Regions from separate parts of the Sphingomonas sp. AAP5 genome, predicted to be linked through region 2. Evidence: riboswitches for the same ligand, from Rfam matches in the RefSeq annotation. Region 2 holds a riboswitch; the other holds the start of a gene.
What was found. Region 2 has a riboswitch for cobalamin ahead of E2E30_RS05060 (HoxN/HupN/NixA family nickel/cobalt transporter). Riboswitches for the same ligand answer to the same signal wherever they lie in the genome.
Positions count from the first base shown of each region.

Region 1: another riboswitch for cobalamin. It lies ahead of E2E30_RS16730 (TonB-dependent receptor plug domain-containing protein); the one in region 2 lies ahead of E2E30_RS05060 (HoxN/HupN/NixA family nickel/cobalt transporter).

Region 1 is NZ_CP037913.1:3,611,099-3,619,580, reverse strand. It holds gene E2E30_RS16740 (TonB-dependent receptor) at 1-710, shown strand, start outside; gene E2E30_RS16735 (response regulator transcription factor) at 781-1,458, opposite strand; cobalamin riboswitch at 1,587-1,774, shown strand; gene E2E30_RS16730 (TonB-dependent receptor plug domain-containing protein) at 1,912-3,906, shown strand; gene E2E30_RS16725 (hypothetical protein) at 3,920-4,474, shown strand; gene E2E30_RS16720 (DUF1636 domain-containing protein) at 4,471-4,878, shown strand; gene cobT (nicotinate-nucleotide--dimethylbenzimidazole phosphoribosyltransferase) at 4,875-5,888, shown strand; gene E2E30_RS16710 (histidine phosphatase family protein) at 5,885-6,454, shown strand; gene cobS (adenosylcobinamide-GDP ribazoletransferase) at 6,451-7,164, shown strand; gene E2E30_RS16700 (cobyric acid synthase) at 7,129-8,482, opposite strand, start outside.
Region 2 is NZ_CP037913.1:1,095,442-1,103,923, forward strand. It holds partial or broken gene lysA (diaminopimelate decarboxylase) at 1-863, shown strand, start outside; gene E2E30_RS05060 (HoxN/HupN/NixA family nickel/cobalt transporter) at 871-1,932, opposite strand; cobalamin riboswitch at 2,167-2,404, opposite strand; gene bluB (5,6-dimethylbenzimidazole synthase) at 2,475-3,116, opposite strand; gene cobF (precorrin-6A synthase (deacetylating)) at 3,113-3,871, opposite strand; gene cobA (uroporphyrinogen-III C-methyltransferase) at 3,868-4,596, opposite strand; gene E2E30_RS05080 (cobyrinate a,c-diamide synthase) at 4,593-5,900, opposite strand; gene cobM (precorrin-4 C(11)-methyltransferase) at 5,897-6,682, opposite strand; gene E2E30_RS05090 (cobalamin biosynthesis protein) at 6,679-7,059, opposite strand; gene cbiE (precorrin-6y C5,15-methyltransferase (decarboxylating) subunit CbiE) at 7,041-8,249, opposite strand; gene E2E30_RS05100 (cobalt-precorrin-6A reductase) at 8,248-8,482, shown strand, end outside.

The DNA of each region.
Region 1 (8,482 bases), 1.5 Mb from region 2:
GCGCCAAGGCCGACTTCTGGGATCACCGCGCGCGCCTCAACGTCGCAGGCTACATCATGGATCGTAGCAACACGCAGTTCGACTTCGACTATTTCGACACCAACGGCTCGAGCCCGACCAACGGCGCGCATATCGAGCAGACCACCAATGCCGGCAAATCGAAGATCCGCGGCGTCGAGATCGACCTGACGGTGAAGCCGATCCCGCAGCTGACGCTGACCGGTTCGTATGCCTACACCTATTGGAAGGCACCTTCGGCCGTGAACCCGCTGACGCCGGGTGCGCCGCCGCAGCAGCTCTACATCGTCTACACGCCGAAGAATGCGGCCTCCGCCGCGCTCGACTATGTGCTTCCGGTGAATATCGGGGATGCCAGCGTCCGTCTTCACCTCGACGGCAACTATTCGAGCAGCCAGTACAGCTTCCAGCTCGAGAGCACCAAGACCGACGCCAGCTTCGTGATGAACGGGCGCCTCGCGCTCGCCGACATCGCGGTGAACGACCATAACAAGGTCACCGTCTCGGTCTGGGCGCGCAACCTGCTCGACACGACCTACGTCTATCGTCGCTCGTCGGCGAACTCGACGCCGGTGCAGAACTACAGCGCGACCGGTGCGCTGATTTCGACCGCATACGGCGGCATCCTCGGCGACTATGGCAATTTCAACGCGCCGCGCACCTACGGCTTCGAACTCTCCGCCAAGTTCTGATCCTGCGGGACTAGGCGGGAAGACCCGGTCCGAGCATTGCTCGGGCCGGATTTTTCTTTGCCTGCGCGGTTCAGCCGTGATCGACCAGCATATAGCCGACGCCGCGGATCGTCTCGATCGGGTCTGGCTCGCCGGCAGCATTCAAATGCCCGCGCAAGCGCCGGATGTAGGATTCGACGACATTGGTCGCGGGTTCGCCGTCGTAGCGCCACACGTTGCGATAGAACATCGCGCGCGTGACGATCGCATTCTTGTTGCGGATCAGTTCGCACAGCATTTGGAACTCGAGCTTGGGCAAAGCGAGCACACGCCCGCCGCGTTGTGCGCGATACTTGATTTCGTTCACTTCGATGTCGCCAGCGCGCATCACGCCGTGCCCCCCGCTGCGCGTCGCCCGCCGCAGGATCGCGCGCAACCGCGCCTCGATCTCGACCGCGGCGATCGGCTTGACGAGATAGTCGTCGGCGCCGCCATCGAGCCCGGCGAGCCGGTCGGGCAAATCGCCATGCACGCTCAGCAGCACGATCGGCAGATCGAGCCCGCGCTCGCGCAGCGTACGCGTGATCTCGACCCCGCCGACATAGGGCAGCACCAGTTCGAGCAGCACCGCGTCGAACGTTTCCTGCGTCGCCCGTGCGAGCGCGGTCCGGCCATCGCCGACGATCACGACTTCGTGCGCCAGCGCGCAGAGATCGCTCGCGAGCTGGCGCGGCGCGCGCGCATCGTCATCGGCAATCAGGAGACGCACCGCTAGACTCCCGCTCGAGGGTTCGTTTCTGCCCAGCGACCATAACCGAACCGCGCCGCATTGCACGGGCGGCGTAGCGCGACCGCGCGAGCTGATCCAGGTGATTGACCCGTTTCCGTCCCCCCGCTACGCGCCGTCCTGCGACAGGTTCCCCGGCGACGGGGATGAAAAGGGAACGGGAAAACCCCGGCTGCCCCTGCAACTGTAAGCGGCGAGTTGCCCGGCCATTTGCCATTGGGACCTTCGGGTCCTGAGAAGGCGGCCGGAACGACGGTGACCCGTGAGCCAGGAGACCTGCCCGTCGCAGTCGTCTTTCGACCGGCCAGGGTGCGCCGAGCGAACGGGGAAGACCCCGCGTGACGACATCGCCGACCTGCATCGTGCAGGCGGGATGGTTCGCGCCCTCCCCCTTGCGCGCTTCAGGTCTCCGACTGTCTACAAGCGGGGACTGCCATGAAACGATTCCACCCATCGACCTCGGGCCTGCTACTCGGCCTGCTGATCGCGACGCCGGCCTTCGCCGACACGCCGCCACGCCCCGACGATGCCCAGCAAGCGCCACGCCCCGATGCGGCGAGCGACATTCCGACCGACGCGAGCGCCGACATCGTCGTTACGGCGACACGCGTGCCGACCGCGATCGACCGCGTCGCAGCTTCGGTCACCGTGCTCGACAAGGCCGCGATCGACCGCAGCCAGGACATCGGCGTCACCGAAATCCTGGTCCGCACGCCCGGCGTCAGCATGTCGCGCAACGGCGGCTATGGCACCAACACCTCGCTGCGCATCCGCGGCGCCGAGACCGACCAGACCGTCGTCGTCATCGACGGGGTCAAGCTCAACGATCCCTCGTCGCCGGGCGGCGGCTATAATTTCGCAAATCTCCTCACCGGCGACGCGAGCCGGATCGAAGTGCTGCGCGGGCCGCAATCGATCCTGTGGGGCAGCCAGGCGATCGGCGGCGTCGTCAACATCGTCACCGCGCTGCCGCAAAAGCCGATCGAGGGGAGCTTCGACGTCGAGGCGGGATCGCGCGAGACGGTCAGCGCGCGCGCGGCGATCGGCGGCAAGACCGGGCCGCTGACCTTCCGAATCGGCGCGCAGAGCTTCACCACCGCCGGCATCTCCGCGATCGCGCCGGCGTTCGGCGGCACCGAGACCGACGGCTATACCAACCAGAGCGTGACCGGACGCGCCGAACTCAAGCTCGCCGACGGGATCAGCGCCGACGTGCGCGGCTATTATGCGCGCGGCCGCGTCGAGCTCGATGGCTTTGCCGGCGATTCGGCGGACTATTCGGTCGATACGCAATTCGTCGGCTATGCCGGGCTCAACGTCGATCTGTTCGGCGGGCGGCTGCGCAATCGCGTCGCCTATGGCTATACCGATATCCAGCGTGACAATTACAGCCCCGAGTTGCCACAACCGCTGACCTTCGCCGCGAACGGCCGCAACTCGCGGCTCGAATATCAAGGCAGCCTCGGCATCGCGACCGGCTGGGACGCGGTGTTCGGCGTCGAACACGAGGTTTCGCGCTTCCGCACCGTGTCGCCCGACGGCACGCTCGGCACGCCGATCCCGGCGCCCGACCGGGCCCGCGCCGCACTGACCGGCGTCTATGCCAAGCTCACCGCGACGGTGGCCGACGGGCTGACGCTCAGCGGCGGGGTGCGCAACGACGATCATAGCCGCTACGGCAGCAAGACGCTGTTCGAGGCGGGCGCGGTGTGGGCGCTGCGCAGCGGCACGACGCTGCGCGCGAGCTATGGCGAGGGCTTCAAGGCACCGACGCTGTACCAGCTCTTTTCCGAATACGGGAACCAGACGCTCCGGCCCGAACAGGCCAAGGGTTGGCAAGCCGGCGTCGAACAGCGGCTGCTCGGTGGCGCACTGACGCTCGGCGGCAGCTATTTCGAGCGCCGCTCGACCAACCTGATCACTTTTGCCAGCTGCCCTGACGTTCCGACGACGGCGGTGTGCTTTCAGCCCGGCACGACGATTGCGCGCTTTGGCTATTACGCCAACGTGTCGCGCGCACTCGCCCGCGGCGTCGAGGCGCAAGGCGCGCTGCGGCTCGGGCAGCGCCTGCTGATCGACGGCAATTACACCTATTCGCTCTCGGAAGACCGGTCGCCGGGCGCGACCTATGGCCTGCAACTCGCACGGCGCCAGCGCAATGCGGCGAACGGATCGGCGACCTATACGCTGCCGAGCGGGATTTCGGGCGGCGTTGCGGTCCGCTGGTCGGGCGAGACCTTCAACGACGCGGCGCACTTCACGCGGCTTGCCCCCTACACGCTGGTCGATTTGCGCGCCGAGCTGCCGGTCACCCAGCATGTCGCGCTGTTCGGGCGGATCGAGAACCTGTTCGATGCGCAGTATCAGACGATCTATCGCTACGGCACGCTCGGCCGCAGCGTCTATGCCGGCTTCCGTGGCCGGTTTTGAGGGGGAGATGCCGATGACCACCGACCTTCACGCGCGTCAGGCCGATCTGCTGTGGATCCTGCTCTTCACCATCGCGAGCACGCTCACCACGCTGATCTTCGCTTGCGCCACGCCCTTTCCCGCACTCGCCGCCTTGGCGGCGGTGCATCTCGACCGCCGCGACGGCGTCGCGCTGATGGTTGCCGCCTGGGCGGTGAGCCAGGCGGTCGGGTTTTGCGTGTTGGGCTATCCGTGGGACGCCGCGACCGCGCTGACCGGCGTCGCGATCGGCACCGCTGCGGTGGCGGGCGCGATCGTATCGAGCCTCGTCGATAACCGCGTTCCGGCGCGCTCGACCGTCGCGCGGCTCGCGATCGCCTATGTCGCGGCCTTCGCCGTGTTCAAGCTGGCGATCCTGCTCTGGGCCCCGGTGATCGGCCATGCCGATGTCGCGCTGTCGCTGCCGATCCTGCAACGCCAGTTCGTGCGCTACGCCGCGATCCTCGCTGCGTTCTACGCGCTCTACCGCGTGCTGACCGCGGCGGGCGTGCCAGCCCCGGCGGCCGCGCCGCAGCCGGTGACGGCATGACCTTGCGCGAAGTGACCGACGGCCCAGCGGTCGTCGCGTGCAACACGTGCCGCTTTTCCGCCGACGCCCGCGACGATGCCGCCAATGTGCGCGGCGGGGCGCGGCTGGTCGAGGCGTTGCGCGCGGTCCAGGCCGAGCCCGGCTATGACGGCGTCGCGGTGCAGGAAATGCCGTGCCTGTTCGCCTGCCAGGATTTCTGCACGGTGCATCTGCGCGCGCCGGGCAAGGTCGGCTATGTGCTCGGGCGCTTCGAGCCGAGCGCAGAGGCCGCGCGCGCGATCCTCGATTATGCGCTGCTCTATGCCGAGAGCGACGCGGGCCAGGTGCCCTATCGCAGCTGGCCCGCAGGGGTGAAGGGGCATTTCATCACGCGCACGCCGCCGGCCGGCTTCGTCGTCGAATGACCGGATTCGAGTCGGTCGCCGCGTTCGAGGCCGCGCTCGCCGCGCTGCCCGGGCCCGATCGTAGCGCGCAAGCCGAAGCGGCCGAACGGCAGGGACAATTGACCAAGCCGCCGGGTTCGCTCGGGCGGCTCGAAGATCTCGCCGTGTTCGTTGCCGGGTGGCAGGGCCTCGGCGCGCCGCGGATCGCGCATGGGCGCGTCGCGGTGTTCGCGGGCAATCACGGAATCGTCGCGCACGGGGTCAGCGCGTTCCCGGCGGCAGTGACGGCGGAAATGGTCCGGAACTTCCGGAACGGCGGCGCTGCGATCAACGCGCTGGCCGCGGCGGCGGGGCTCGAACTGGTCGTCGTTCCGCTCGACCTCGACCGACCGACCGCCGACTTCACCCGCGCACCCGCAATGTCGGCCGACGAATGCCTCGCCGCGCTCAACGCCGGCGCGGCGGTGGTGCGCGACGACGTCGATCTGCTCGTGCTCGGCGAGATGGGGATCGGCAATTCGACCGCTGCCGCGGCGCTATGCGCGCGCAGCTTCGGCGGGGCGGCTGCCGACTGGGTCGGGCCCGGGACGGGGGTCGATGCCGCGGGCGTCGCGCGCAAGGTCGCGGTGGTCGAGGCCGCGCTCGCCTGTCATGCGGATGCCCCGACGACCGCGTTCGAGACGCTCCGCCGTGTCGGCGGGCGCGAGATTGCGGCGATCGCCGGCGCGGTCGTCGCCGCGCGGCTGGCGGGCGTGGTGGTGGTGCTCGACGGGTTTATCTGCAGCGCAGCACTCGCGCCGATCGCTGCGGCGCATCCCACGATTACCGACCATTGCATCGCCGGGCATTGCTCGGCCGAGCCGGGGCATGCGCGCTTGCTCGCGCGGCTGGGGCTTACGCCGCTGCTCACTCTGGGCATGCGGCTCGGCGAGGCGAGTGGTGCCGCCGTGGCCGCGGGCGTGATCCGCGCTGCACTTGCCGCGCATGCCGAGATGGCGACCTTTGCCGAAGCCGGCGTCTCGGGCGCGTGAGCGCGCCGGTCCTGCTCCACCTGCTGCGCCACGGCGCACCCGAGTTGACGGGCACGCTGCTCGGGCGGATCGACAGCGCGGTGACGGCGCAAGGCCTTGCAGACTGCGTGGGCCGGGCCGTCGGACTCGATGTCGCGACCGTCGTAAGCTCCGACCTGATCCGCGCGCGCGCCTGTGCGGAAACGATTGCGCGCGACCACGGGCTTGGCGTGTCGGTCGACCCGCGCTGGCGCGAGCTCGATTTCGGCGCGTGGGACGGGCAAGCGCCCGCGACGATCGACCCCGCCGCGCTCTCCGCCTTCTGGGATGATCCCGACGCCAATCCGCCGCCCGAAGGCGAGCGCTGGTCGAGCCTCGCCGCGCGCGTCGGCTCGGCGTGCCGCGACATCACCGTGCCGACCTTGGTGGTGACGCATGCCGGCGCGATGCGCGCCGCGCTCGCCACGCTGTGCGGGTTTTCGCAAGCGCAGACCTGGTCGATCGACCTTCCCTACGCCGCCCTGCTGTCGCTGCGGGTATGGCGCGAACCCAGCCTTGCCGCGCAGATCGTCGGACTGTCGGCATGAAGCGGCTGATCGTCGCATTCGGTTTCCTGACTCGCCTGCCGGTGCCGCAGGTCTCCGCCGACGGAAACGATTTTGCCGCGGCGATCCGCGCTTATCCGATCGTAGGACTGGCGATCGGCGGGCTCGTCGCGGCGAGCGGCTGGGCGGGAAGCCAGATCGATCCGTGGGTCGGCGCGCTCGCCGCGCTGGTCGCTTGGGTGGCGGTGACCGGCGCGCTGCATCTCGATGGGCTTGGCGATCTCGCGGATGGGCTCGGCGCGGCGCATCGCGACCGGACGCGGCTGCTCGCGGTGATGGCCGATCCGCATATCGGGAGCTTCGGGGTCGTCACGATCGGGCTGCAGCTGCTTGCCAAGCTCGTCCTGCTCCATGCGCTCGCGGGCATCGCGTGGTGGCCCGTGATCTTCGTGCCGTTTGCGGCGCGGATCGGGCCGCTTGCCTGGGCGCGCTGGCTGCCGCCGCTGCGTGATGGGCTCGGCGCGCGCGTCGCCACCGCAGTGCGATCGCGCGATCTGATCGGCTGGGCGCTCGTGCTTGGCGCCACGGCGGTCGCGCTCCCCGCTGTGCTCGTCACGCCAGTCCTGATCCTCGGTTTCGGCCTGTGGCTGCGCTGGCGCGTCGGCGGGGTGAGTGGCGATTGCCACGGCGCGGGGATCGAACTGGTCGAGACCGGGCTATTGCTCGCGATCGTCGCGTGCGGTCTTCGATAGCGCGATCAGCGCGTCGATATCGACATGGCGCTCGAGCGTCGCGGCGATCGCATCGAGCGCGGCATCGATCGACGCGCGGTGATCGGGCCCGGCACCGTCGACACCGATCCGCGCGAGCCACGCCGCGCGCTGGCGCGCATCGCCGAGCAAGCCGTGGACATAGCTGCCGCACACCAGCCCGTCGGCGCTCATCGCCCCCTCGGCGCGGCCATCGCCGAACTGGCCGACAGGCCGAGCGGTATCGGGGCCGGTGGTGCGCCCCATATGGATCTCATAGCCATCGAACGCCGCACCGAGCGCCGTCCCGCTGACCGCGCCGACGGTCTTGGCGCGCCCGATCTCGGTCTCGACGTCGAGCAGGCCGAGCCCCGCGACCGCGCCGACCGGCCCCTCGATCCCGTGCGGATCGGATACGACGCGCCCGAGCATCTGATACCCGCCGCACAGCCCGAGCACCGGCCGCCCGCGCCGATGGTGCGCGAGGATGTCGATATCCCACCCTTGCGCGCGCACGAACGCGAGGTCGGCGATCGTCGCCTTCGATCCGGCGAGCACGATCAGCGCCGCATCGGGAATCGGCTGACCGGGCGGCACCATCACCAGTTCGACATCGGGCTCGAGCCGCAACGGATCGAGATCGTCGAAATTGGCGATGCGCGCGGTGATCGGACACGCGATGACGATCCGCCCGTCGCCACTGACACTGCGGCGTTCGAGCACGACTGCATCCTCGCTCGGCAAGCGCACCGCTTCGGGCAGCCACGGCACCACGCCGAACCCGCGCCACTCGCTGCACGCTTCGATCGCGCGATAGCCGTCGTCGAACAGCGCGGGATCGCCGCGAAACTTGTTGACCAGAAAGCCGTGGATCATCGCCGCGTCTGCTGGGTCTATCACCGCGCGCGTACCGACCAGGGAGGCGATCACCCCGCCGCGATCGATATCGCCGACGAGCACCACCGGCACACCGGCGGCGCGCGCAAACCCCATATTGGCGATGTCGCCGCTGCGCAGGTTGATCTCGGCGGGGCTCCCGGCGCCTTCGATCACGACGATATCGGCCTGCGCGCGCAAGCGGTGATAGCTGGCGAGCACATCGTCCAGCAGCCCGGCACGCCCCTCGCGCCAGTTCGCCGAGCCGAGCGTCCCGCGCACGCGCCCGTGAACGATGACCTGCGAGGTGCGGTCGCCCTGCGGCTTGAGCAGCACCGGGTTCATGTCGACATGCGGCGCGACGCGCGCGGCGAACGCCTGCGTCGCCTGCGCGCGGCCGATCTCGCCGCCATCGGCCGTGACCGCGGCATTGTTCGACATGTTC
Region 2 (8,482 bases):
CCTGCGCGCCCCCGCCGTGCTGCGCGTGAACCCTGATGTCGACGCGCGTACCCACGCGAAGATCTCGACCGGCCGCAAGCAGAACAAGTTCGGTGTCGCGCTGGACGATGCGGCGGCGATCTATGCGCGTCTCGCCGGGCGCGACGGCCTCGATTTGCGCGGGATCGCGATCCATATCGGCAGCCAGCTGACGGATCTGGCGCCGCTCGAAGCCGCTTACGCACGTGTCGGCGAGCTTGTGGCCGGGCTGCGCGCGGCGGGGCATACGATCACGCATGTCGATCTCGGGGGCGGCCTTGGCCTTCCGTATCGGCCGGGCGACGTGATGCCGAGCCCGGCGGCGTACGGCGCGATGGTGGCGCGCGTGACGCGCGGCTGGGATGTGACGCTGCTGTTCGAGCCTGGCCGCTTCATCGCCGGCGACGCGGGCGTGCTGCTGACCGAAGTGCTGTGGGTGAAGCCGGGCGCGGTCGACCCCTATGTCATCGTCGACGCTGCGATGAACGATCTTGCGCGGCCTGCGCTCTATGACGCGTTCCACGACTTCGTAGCAGTCCGGCCGAGCGGGCAGCGGATGACCGCCAACATTGCCGGCCCGGTCTGCGAAAGTGGTGACACCTTCGCGATGGGGCGCGAGATCGATGCGGTGGCGGCGGGCGACCTCGCCGTGTTCCGCACCGCCGGGGCGTATGGCGCGACGATGGCGTCGACCTACAATTGCCGCGCTAGTGCCCGAAGTGCTCGTCGATGGCGATCGCTTCGCGGTCGTCGCCGAGCGGATCGCGCCCGAAGCGATGCTCGCCGTACAGCATATCCCGCACTGGATGGCGGAGGTCGAGGCGGCCCCGCGCAAGGCCGCCTGACGCCTCGCTACGGGGCGAGCGCGGGGGGCGGCTCGTGGACCGCGATCTCGTCGAAGCGCATCCAGCGATAGATCAGGAAGCTGACGATCCAGGCGCTCGCGAACAATCCGATGATCCAGAAGCCGAGCAGATTGAGGTGGCTGCCGAGCCCGGTCGCCACGTCCCAGATCCCGCCCGACAGGTTGAGCTTGTCAGCCAGCAGGGCGGCGGTCTCGATCCCGCCGATCATCACCGCCACCAGTGCCGAGACCGCGGTGATCGTGACGTTGTAATAGAGTTTGCGGATCGGGCGGACGAACGCCCATTCATACGCGCCGAGCATGAGGATGGCGTCGGCGGTATCGACCAGCGCCATCCCGACCGCGAACAGCGCCGGGAACACCAGCACCGCGGCAAACGAGAAACCGTGTGCTGCCTGCGCGGTCGAGAGGCCGAGGATCGCGACTTCGGTCGCGGTGTCGAAGCCGAGGCCGAACAGGAAGCCGAGCGGCGCCATGTGCCACGGCCTCGTGATCAACCGGAACAGAGGCCGGAACAGGCGGGAGAGGGGGCCTTTGCCGGCGAGCAGCACGTCGAGATCGTCGGCGTCGTAGCTGCCGCCGTCGCGCACGTGGCGAAAGGTCTTCCACACCGAGCGGAGGATGACGAGGTTGATCGCCGCGATCGCGAACAGGAAGCCGGCGGAGAAGATCGTCGCGATGACGCTGCCAGCCGCCTTGAGCGTCTCGAACTGCGCGAGCGCGTTGGCGGTGGCGGCGATCGCGACCGAGGCGATCAGGATCACCGCGCTATGCCCGATCGCGAACCACAGGCCGACGCTGATCGGCCGCGTGCCGTCCTGCATCAGCTTGCGCGTGACGTTGTCGATCGCGGCGATGTGATCGGCATCGACCGCGTGGCGCAGCCCCAGCGTCCAGGCGAGCAGCGCGGTGCCGAGCATGGCAGGGGCGGCGTGGAACAAGCTGCCGGCCCAGATCCACGCGCCGATATTCGCCGCGAGAAGCAGCGCGAACAGCGCGATGATGCGCGCCCGCAAACGCCGTTTGCGGCTTGGCTGGAGCCCGGTCATCGGGCCGCCCGCTGCGCGCTGGAGTGATGCGCGGCCGGTACCCGATCGGCGCAGAACGATCGAAATCGCATGAAACGTCCCCCGGCGTCGGACGAAACCGGCGGGCCTTCCGTATCGACGGCGACAGTCGTGCCGCCCGGACGCCATCGCGACCGGCACGCCTGCTCGTGCGGCCCCCCGCACCTTCGTCGCTCGACGGGCTTCACCGTGCCGCGGCCATCCCCTGGACCAAGGCAAGAGCGACCCACGCCGGCAGGTCTCCTGGCTCACGGGTCACCGCCACGCTGCACGGCCTTCCCAGGGCGATCACGCAAGCGTGTCCGTCCCAGTGGCTGCCCCCGTCGCACAGACGCGGGCGATGTGCAGCGCGCTCGCCGCTTACAGTTGCAGGGACAGCCTCGGCTTCGGGGTAACCCCCTCACCGCGTTCCCTTTTAAGCCCCTTTCGGGACACCAGCGTAGTCACGAGACGGGCGATCCTGGGAACCGTTCGCCTCGATGGAGGACGTATCGAAACGACCGCGCGCGGGCAAGCGCGCATCGTCAGCGCTCGAAGAGGCGATCGGCGAGCGGTTCGCGCGCCTGCCAGTCGCGGCGTTCGAGCTCGGGAATGTCCGAGGGGGCGAGCGGCGTGCCGAGGCACAGCAGCGCGACGAACGACCAGGTCGCCGGCACGTCGAGCATCGCCGTCACCGCCTCTGCATCGAGGATTGACACCCAGCCGAGACCGTAGCCGCGCGCATGGGCCGCGAGCCAGAGCGTATGGATCGCGGTTACGGTGGAGTCGCGCAAGGTCGCGGCGATCGTCGCGCGGCCGAGGCCGTGGCCGGCCTGCGGATCGAGCGCGTTGAGCACCGCCAGGATCTCGGGGGCCTCGCGCAGGCCGTGGAGCTTCAGCGTGGAATAGTGCGCGCGGCGGGCCGGATCGGCAATGCGATCGGCCGCGGCGTGGCTGGCCGTATCGACATGCTCGGCAAGACGGCCGCGCAACGCCTGCGAGCGGATGCGGACGATCCGCCAGGGCTGCGCATTGCCGACCGACGGCGCCAGGGCGACCGTCGCGATCAGGTCTTGCAGACCGCGCTCGGGGATCGGCCGCGTATCGAAATGCCGGACGTCGCGCCGCCAGCGGAACAGGTCGTCCAGGCGCGCGATGAACGCGGCATCGAAGACCGGTGGCGTCATGGCTGCCCTGTCCGGCGCATCAGGTAGATGTCCATGATCCAGCCATGCTCGGCCCGCAACGCCGCGCGGCGCTCCACGATTTCCTCGGCGACGTCGACAAGCGAGCCGGCGGTCAGCGCCTCGTGCGGCGTGCCGAGATAGGCGCCCCACCAGATTGCGACGCCCTCCGGCTGCAGCGTGGTAAAAGCGCAATCGCCGTCGAGCATCACCGCGACGCTGTCCGCCCCCTCGGGCCAGCCACGATCGCGCAGCCGGCGACCAGTGGTGATGACCACCGGCGCGCCGAGTGTGTTGAGCGGGATCGCATGCGCGGCGGTCAGCGCCTGCAGGCTGGTGATGCCGGGGATCACCCGGACATGCAGCGCCATGCCGTCGGCGCGCAGCCGCTCGGCGATGCGCAGCGTGCTGTCGTAGAGCGAGGGATCGCCCCAGACGAGCAAAGCGAGCCGACCGCCATGCGGCAGGTGCTCGGCGATCTGCGCCGCCCAGGTCGCGGCGATCGCATCGTGCCAGTCGCCCACGGCTGCAAGGTATTCACCAGTCGCGGCGCGAACCGGCAGGTCGAACTCGACGATCCGCACCGGCTGATTCAGCGCGGTGGCGCACAGCGTGCGGCGCAGGTCGATCAGGTCCGACTTCGCGTCGCCCTTGCGTGGGAGCAGGATCAGGTCGGCGGCATTCATCGCCGCCTCGGCCTGGCGGGTGAGGTGATCGGGATTGCCCGTGCCGATGCCGATCAGATCGAGGTCGATCACGGTGCCTCCTCCTCCATCAGCGGGCCGTAAAGGATCAGCGCCGGCGCGGTGCCGATGTCGGTAGCAAGGCTCTCCGCCAGCGCTGCGATCGTCGAGCGGAGCAGCCGCTGATCGGGATGCCCGACATTTTCCGCGAGCAGGGCGGGGGTGGTCGGCGGCAGGCCGTGCTCGACGAGGCGCGCGACGAGCGCGGCGAAGGTCCGCTTGGGCATGAAGATCACCGTCGTCGCCTCGGCATAGGCGAGCGCGGCCATGTTGAGCGCGCCGGGCAGGCCGCCGGTGACGTCATGCCCGGTGACGAACTGCACCCGCCGCGCGCTGAGCCGCCGCGTCAGCGGGATCGCCGCAGCGGCGGCGGCGGCCGAGGCGGAGGTGACGCCGGGGACGATCTCGAAGGCGATCCCGGCGGTACGAAGCGCGACGATCTCTTCTTCGAGCCGACCGAAGAGCGCCGGGTCGCCCGACTTGAGCCGGACGACGCGCGCGCCGGTCGCGGCATGATCGACGAGCAGTTGGGAAACATGCGCCTGGCTCGGGGAGGCGCGACCGGCGCGCTTGCCGACCGCGACGAGCTCGGCGCCGGGGCGGATATGGCCGAGCAGCGGACCCGACGAGAGATCGTCGAACAGCACGACATCGGCCGCCTGCAGCCGCGCGACGGCTTTGAGCGTCAGCAGTTCGGGATCGCCCGGGCCCGATCCGACGAAGGAGACGAAGCCGCTCACTGCGCGGGCGCGATCAGGTGGAAGAAGGTGCCCGAGACGCGCCCGCGATACGATCCGGATTCGGCGACGGCATTGCCCTCGGCATCGACGACATGCGCGAGCGCGGCGTCGGGCTGGTCGAGGATCGTCGAATAATGGAATTCGTGGCCACGCAGCATAGTGCCGCCGGGCAGCCCCGCCATCGGCGCGCGCAGCGTGGCATGGCGATAGCCGAGATGCATCTTGCGTTTCGCATAGCTCGTGACGAGGCCGAGCAGCCCCGCCATCCGGTGGCTGGTCCCGTCGGCGTCGATCAGCGCCTCGCCGAGTGCCATATAGCCGCCGCACTCGCCATGGATCGCGCGGGTGCGGGCATGCTCGGCGAGGCCGGCTTGGAAGGTCGAAGCGGCGGCGAGGCGGCCGGCGTGGAGCTCGGGGTAGCCGCCGGGCAGCCAGACGAGGTCTGCGCTGGCGTTGGGCGCCTCGTCGGCGAGTGGCGAGAAGGGCAGGATCTCCGCGCCCGCGTTACGCCACGCATCGAGGATATGCGGGTAAGTAAATGAGAACGCCGCGTCCTGTGCGAGCGCGATGCGCTGTGCGGGGGGTGCGAAACGCCATTCTTCGGACGCGATGTGAGGTTTAGCTGATGCGGCCTCGCGCAATGCGGCGAGGTCGACATGCTCGCGCAGGAAGGTCGCGTACTGTGCGATGCGCGCGTCGAGATCGGCATGTTCGCCGGCCTGCACCAAACCCAGATGCCGTTCGGGGAGCGTGAGGTCGCTCCGCCGCGGCAGCGCGCCGAACACGCGGATGCCTGCCGCCGCCATCCCGCTGCGCGCGAGCCGGTCGTGGCGCGGGCTCGCCACGCGGTTGAGGATCACGCCCGCGATCCGCAGATCGGGATCGTAGCGCGCGAAGCCGAGCGCGGTCGCGGCGGCGGATTGCGCTTGGCCCGACACGTCGATGACGAGCACCACCGGCCATCCCATCCGCCGCGCTATGTCGGCGCTGGCGCCGTTGCCCGTCGCGCCCGCCGCCGCGACTCCGTCGAACAGCCCCATCGATCCCTCGGCCAGCACGAGATCGGCGTCGCACGCGCTGGTAGCGAGGCTGTGGAGCATCGCCTCGGGCATCGCCCAACTGTCGAGGTTGAACGATCGTCGGCCGCTCGCCGCATGGTGAAAGGCGGGGTCGATATAATCGGGGCCGCTCTTGAACGGCTGGACGGCGAGCCCGTGGTCGCGCAGCGCGCGCAGCAGGCCGAGCATCACCGTCGTCTTGCCGGTGCCCGAGGCGGGCGCGGCGATCATCAGGCCGGGGGTCATGTCGCGGACTCGCTGAAGGGGGAGGTGGCGCTTTGCGGGCGGAAGCGGCGGTCGTAGCCGGGAGCGTAGAGGCTGCTTTCGATGAAATCGTCCGCCGCGAGCACGCGGCCGACAAGGATCAGCGCGGTGCGTTCTGGGCCATCTGCCGCCGCCGCCGCGATCGTCGCGAGCGTCGCGCGGACGATCCGCTCGTCGGGCCAGCTCGCGCGCCAGACGATCGCGACCGGGCACTCCGGCCCGTAAGCGGGGATGAGGTCGGCGACCACACGGTCGAGCGCGTGGATCGACAAATGGATCGCGAGCGTCGCGCCGGTGGTGGCGAAGGTGGTGAGGCGCTCGGCGGGCGGCATCGTGCTTGCGCGGCCGGGGGTGCGCGTCAGCACGACCGATTGCGTCAGGCCGGGCAGCGTCAGCTCGGCCTCGAGCGCGGCCGCGGCGGCGGCGAAGGCGGGGACGCCCGGCGTGATCGTGAACGGAATGTCGAGCGCACGCAGGCGGCGGAGTTGCTCGCCCATCGCCGACCAGATCGACAGATCGCCCGAATGGAGCCGCGCGACGTCCTGGCCCGCCGCATCCGCCACCGCGATCTCGGCGACGATCGCGTCGAGCGACAGCGGCGCGGTGTTCACGATCCGCGCGCCCGGTGGGCAATGGTCGAGCAGCGCCTGCGGGACGAGCGACCCGGCATAGAGGCAAACCGGCGACCCGGCGATGCGGTCGCGCCCGCGCAGCGTCAGCAGGTCGGGTGCGCCGGGGCCGGCGCCGATGAAATGGACGGTCATGGATCGAATCTTTCGGCGATGGCGCAACTGGCCATGCGGTCGGGGGAGATATGGCGATGCGCGATCAGGCGTGCGCCGGGGCCTGCGGCGGCGAGCGCGGCGGCTTCGGCGACGCTGCCCGCACCGCGCGCGGCGAGGCTGGCGGGGGATTGGGTCGGGGTCGGCGTCGCGCGCAATGCTGGCGGTGCAACGGCGATCAGGGGGATGTCGAGGGTCTCGGCGAGCGCGGCGAGCAGCGCGGTCTTGTCGGCTGGTGCAGCGAGCGCGGTGACGGGCGGGTGCCCGGCGCGCGCCAGATCGAACGCAGCGCTCAGCGAGTCCGCCTGCGCACCGGTGCGATACCCGAAGCCTGCGACGATCACAGCGTCACGCTCCATTGCACGATCGGATAGTTCGAACGCCAACCGCGTCGCGTTCCGATCGGGGCAGCGCGCGCGAGCTCGATCCGCAACAGGTCGCCGCCTTTGTCGCTCTGCCAATGTGATAGCAGCGCCTCGGACTCGAGCGTGACGGCGTTGGCAACGAGCCGCGTTCCGGCTGGCAGGTGACCCCCGAGCCATATTAGCAAGGCTTCGGACAGCCCGCCGCCGATCACAACCGCGTCGGGGATCAGCTGGTCGGCAAGCGTGCCGGGCACGCGACCCTCGATCACCCGCAGCCGATCCACGCCGAGCGCGGCGGCATTGTCGCGCGCGCGGGCGGCGCGGGTCGGGTCGGCTTCGAACGCCAGCGCGCGCATCGATGCGGCGCAGAGCAGCCATTCGATTGCGATCGACCCCGATCCAGCGCCGATGTCCCACAGCAATTCCCCCGGACGCGGAGCGAGCGCCGAGAGGGTAAGCGCGCGGATCGGTTGCTTGGTGATCTGCCCGTCATGCGCAAACCAGGCGTCGGGTCGGCCGCTGGCGCCTGGCAGTACCGCGCCCTCGCCAGCGACCTCGATCGCGACAGCGACCGGATGCTGGATGTCGGCGAACGCGTCTGAAGCTGCGCTGGTCTGACGAATGCGCTCGCGCGGACCGCCGAGCGCCTCGAGGATCCACAGCGCGCTCTCGCCGAAGCCGCTCCCGGTCAGATAGTCCGCCAACCCGGCGACCGCTCCGCCATCGCGGACGGTGACGATCGCGCGGCTACCGGGCGCGAGATGTTGGCGCAGCCGCTGGAATGGCGCGGCGTGGAGGCCGAGGCACTGCGTCTCCTCGATCGCCCAGCCGAGCCGCGCGGCGGCAAGCGCGAAGCTCGACGGGGCAGGGTGCGCCACCCATTCGTGCGGCGCCAGCTGCCGCGTGACGACCGACCCCGCGCCGAACCAGAACGGATCGCCCGAGACGAGCATCACCACCCGGCTCCCGCGCCGCGCCAGCACCGGCGCGATGCCGTCTGCGAAGGGGACCGGCCAGCACGCCGTTTCGCATCCGGGATCGGGAAGCAAGGCGAGGTGCCGCGCCGCGCCCGTCAGCCAATCGGCCTGGGCGATCGCATCACGGCTTGCGGCGGACAGGCCTGCGGGTCCATCCTCGCCGATCCCGACGATCGTCAGCCACGGATTGCCGACACCCTCAGCCATGACGCACGTCCTGATCCTTGGCGGCACGACCGAAGCCAGCGCCCTCGCGACCGCGCTCGCCGAACGCGGCGTGCCCGCGACGCTGAGCTATGCCGGGCGCGTCGCCAGCCCGAAGCCGCAACCGGTGGCGGTGCGGGTCGGCGGTTTCGGCGGCGTCGCTGGCTTGGTGGCGTGGCTGCGCGAAGCTCGGGTCACGCATCTGGTCGATGCGACGCATCCCTTCGCCGCGCAGA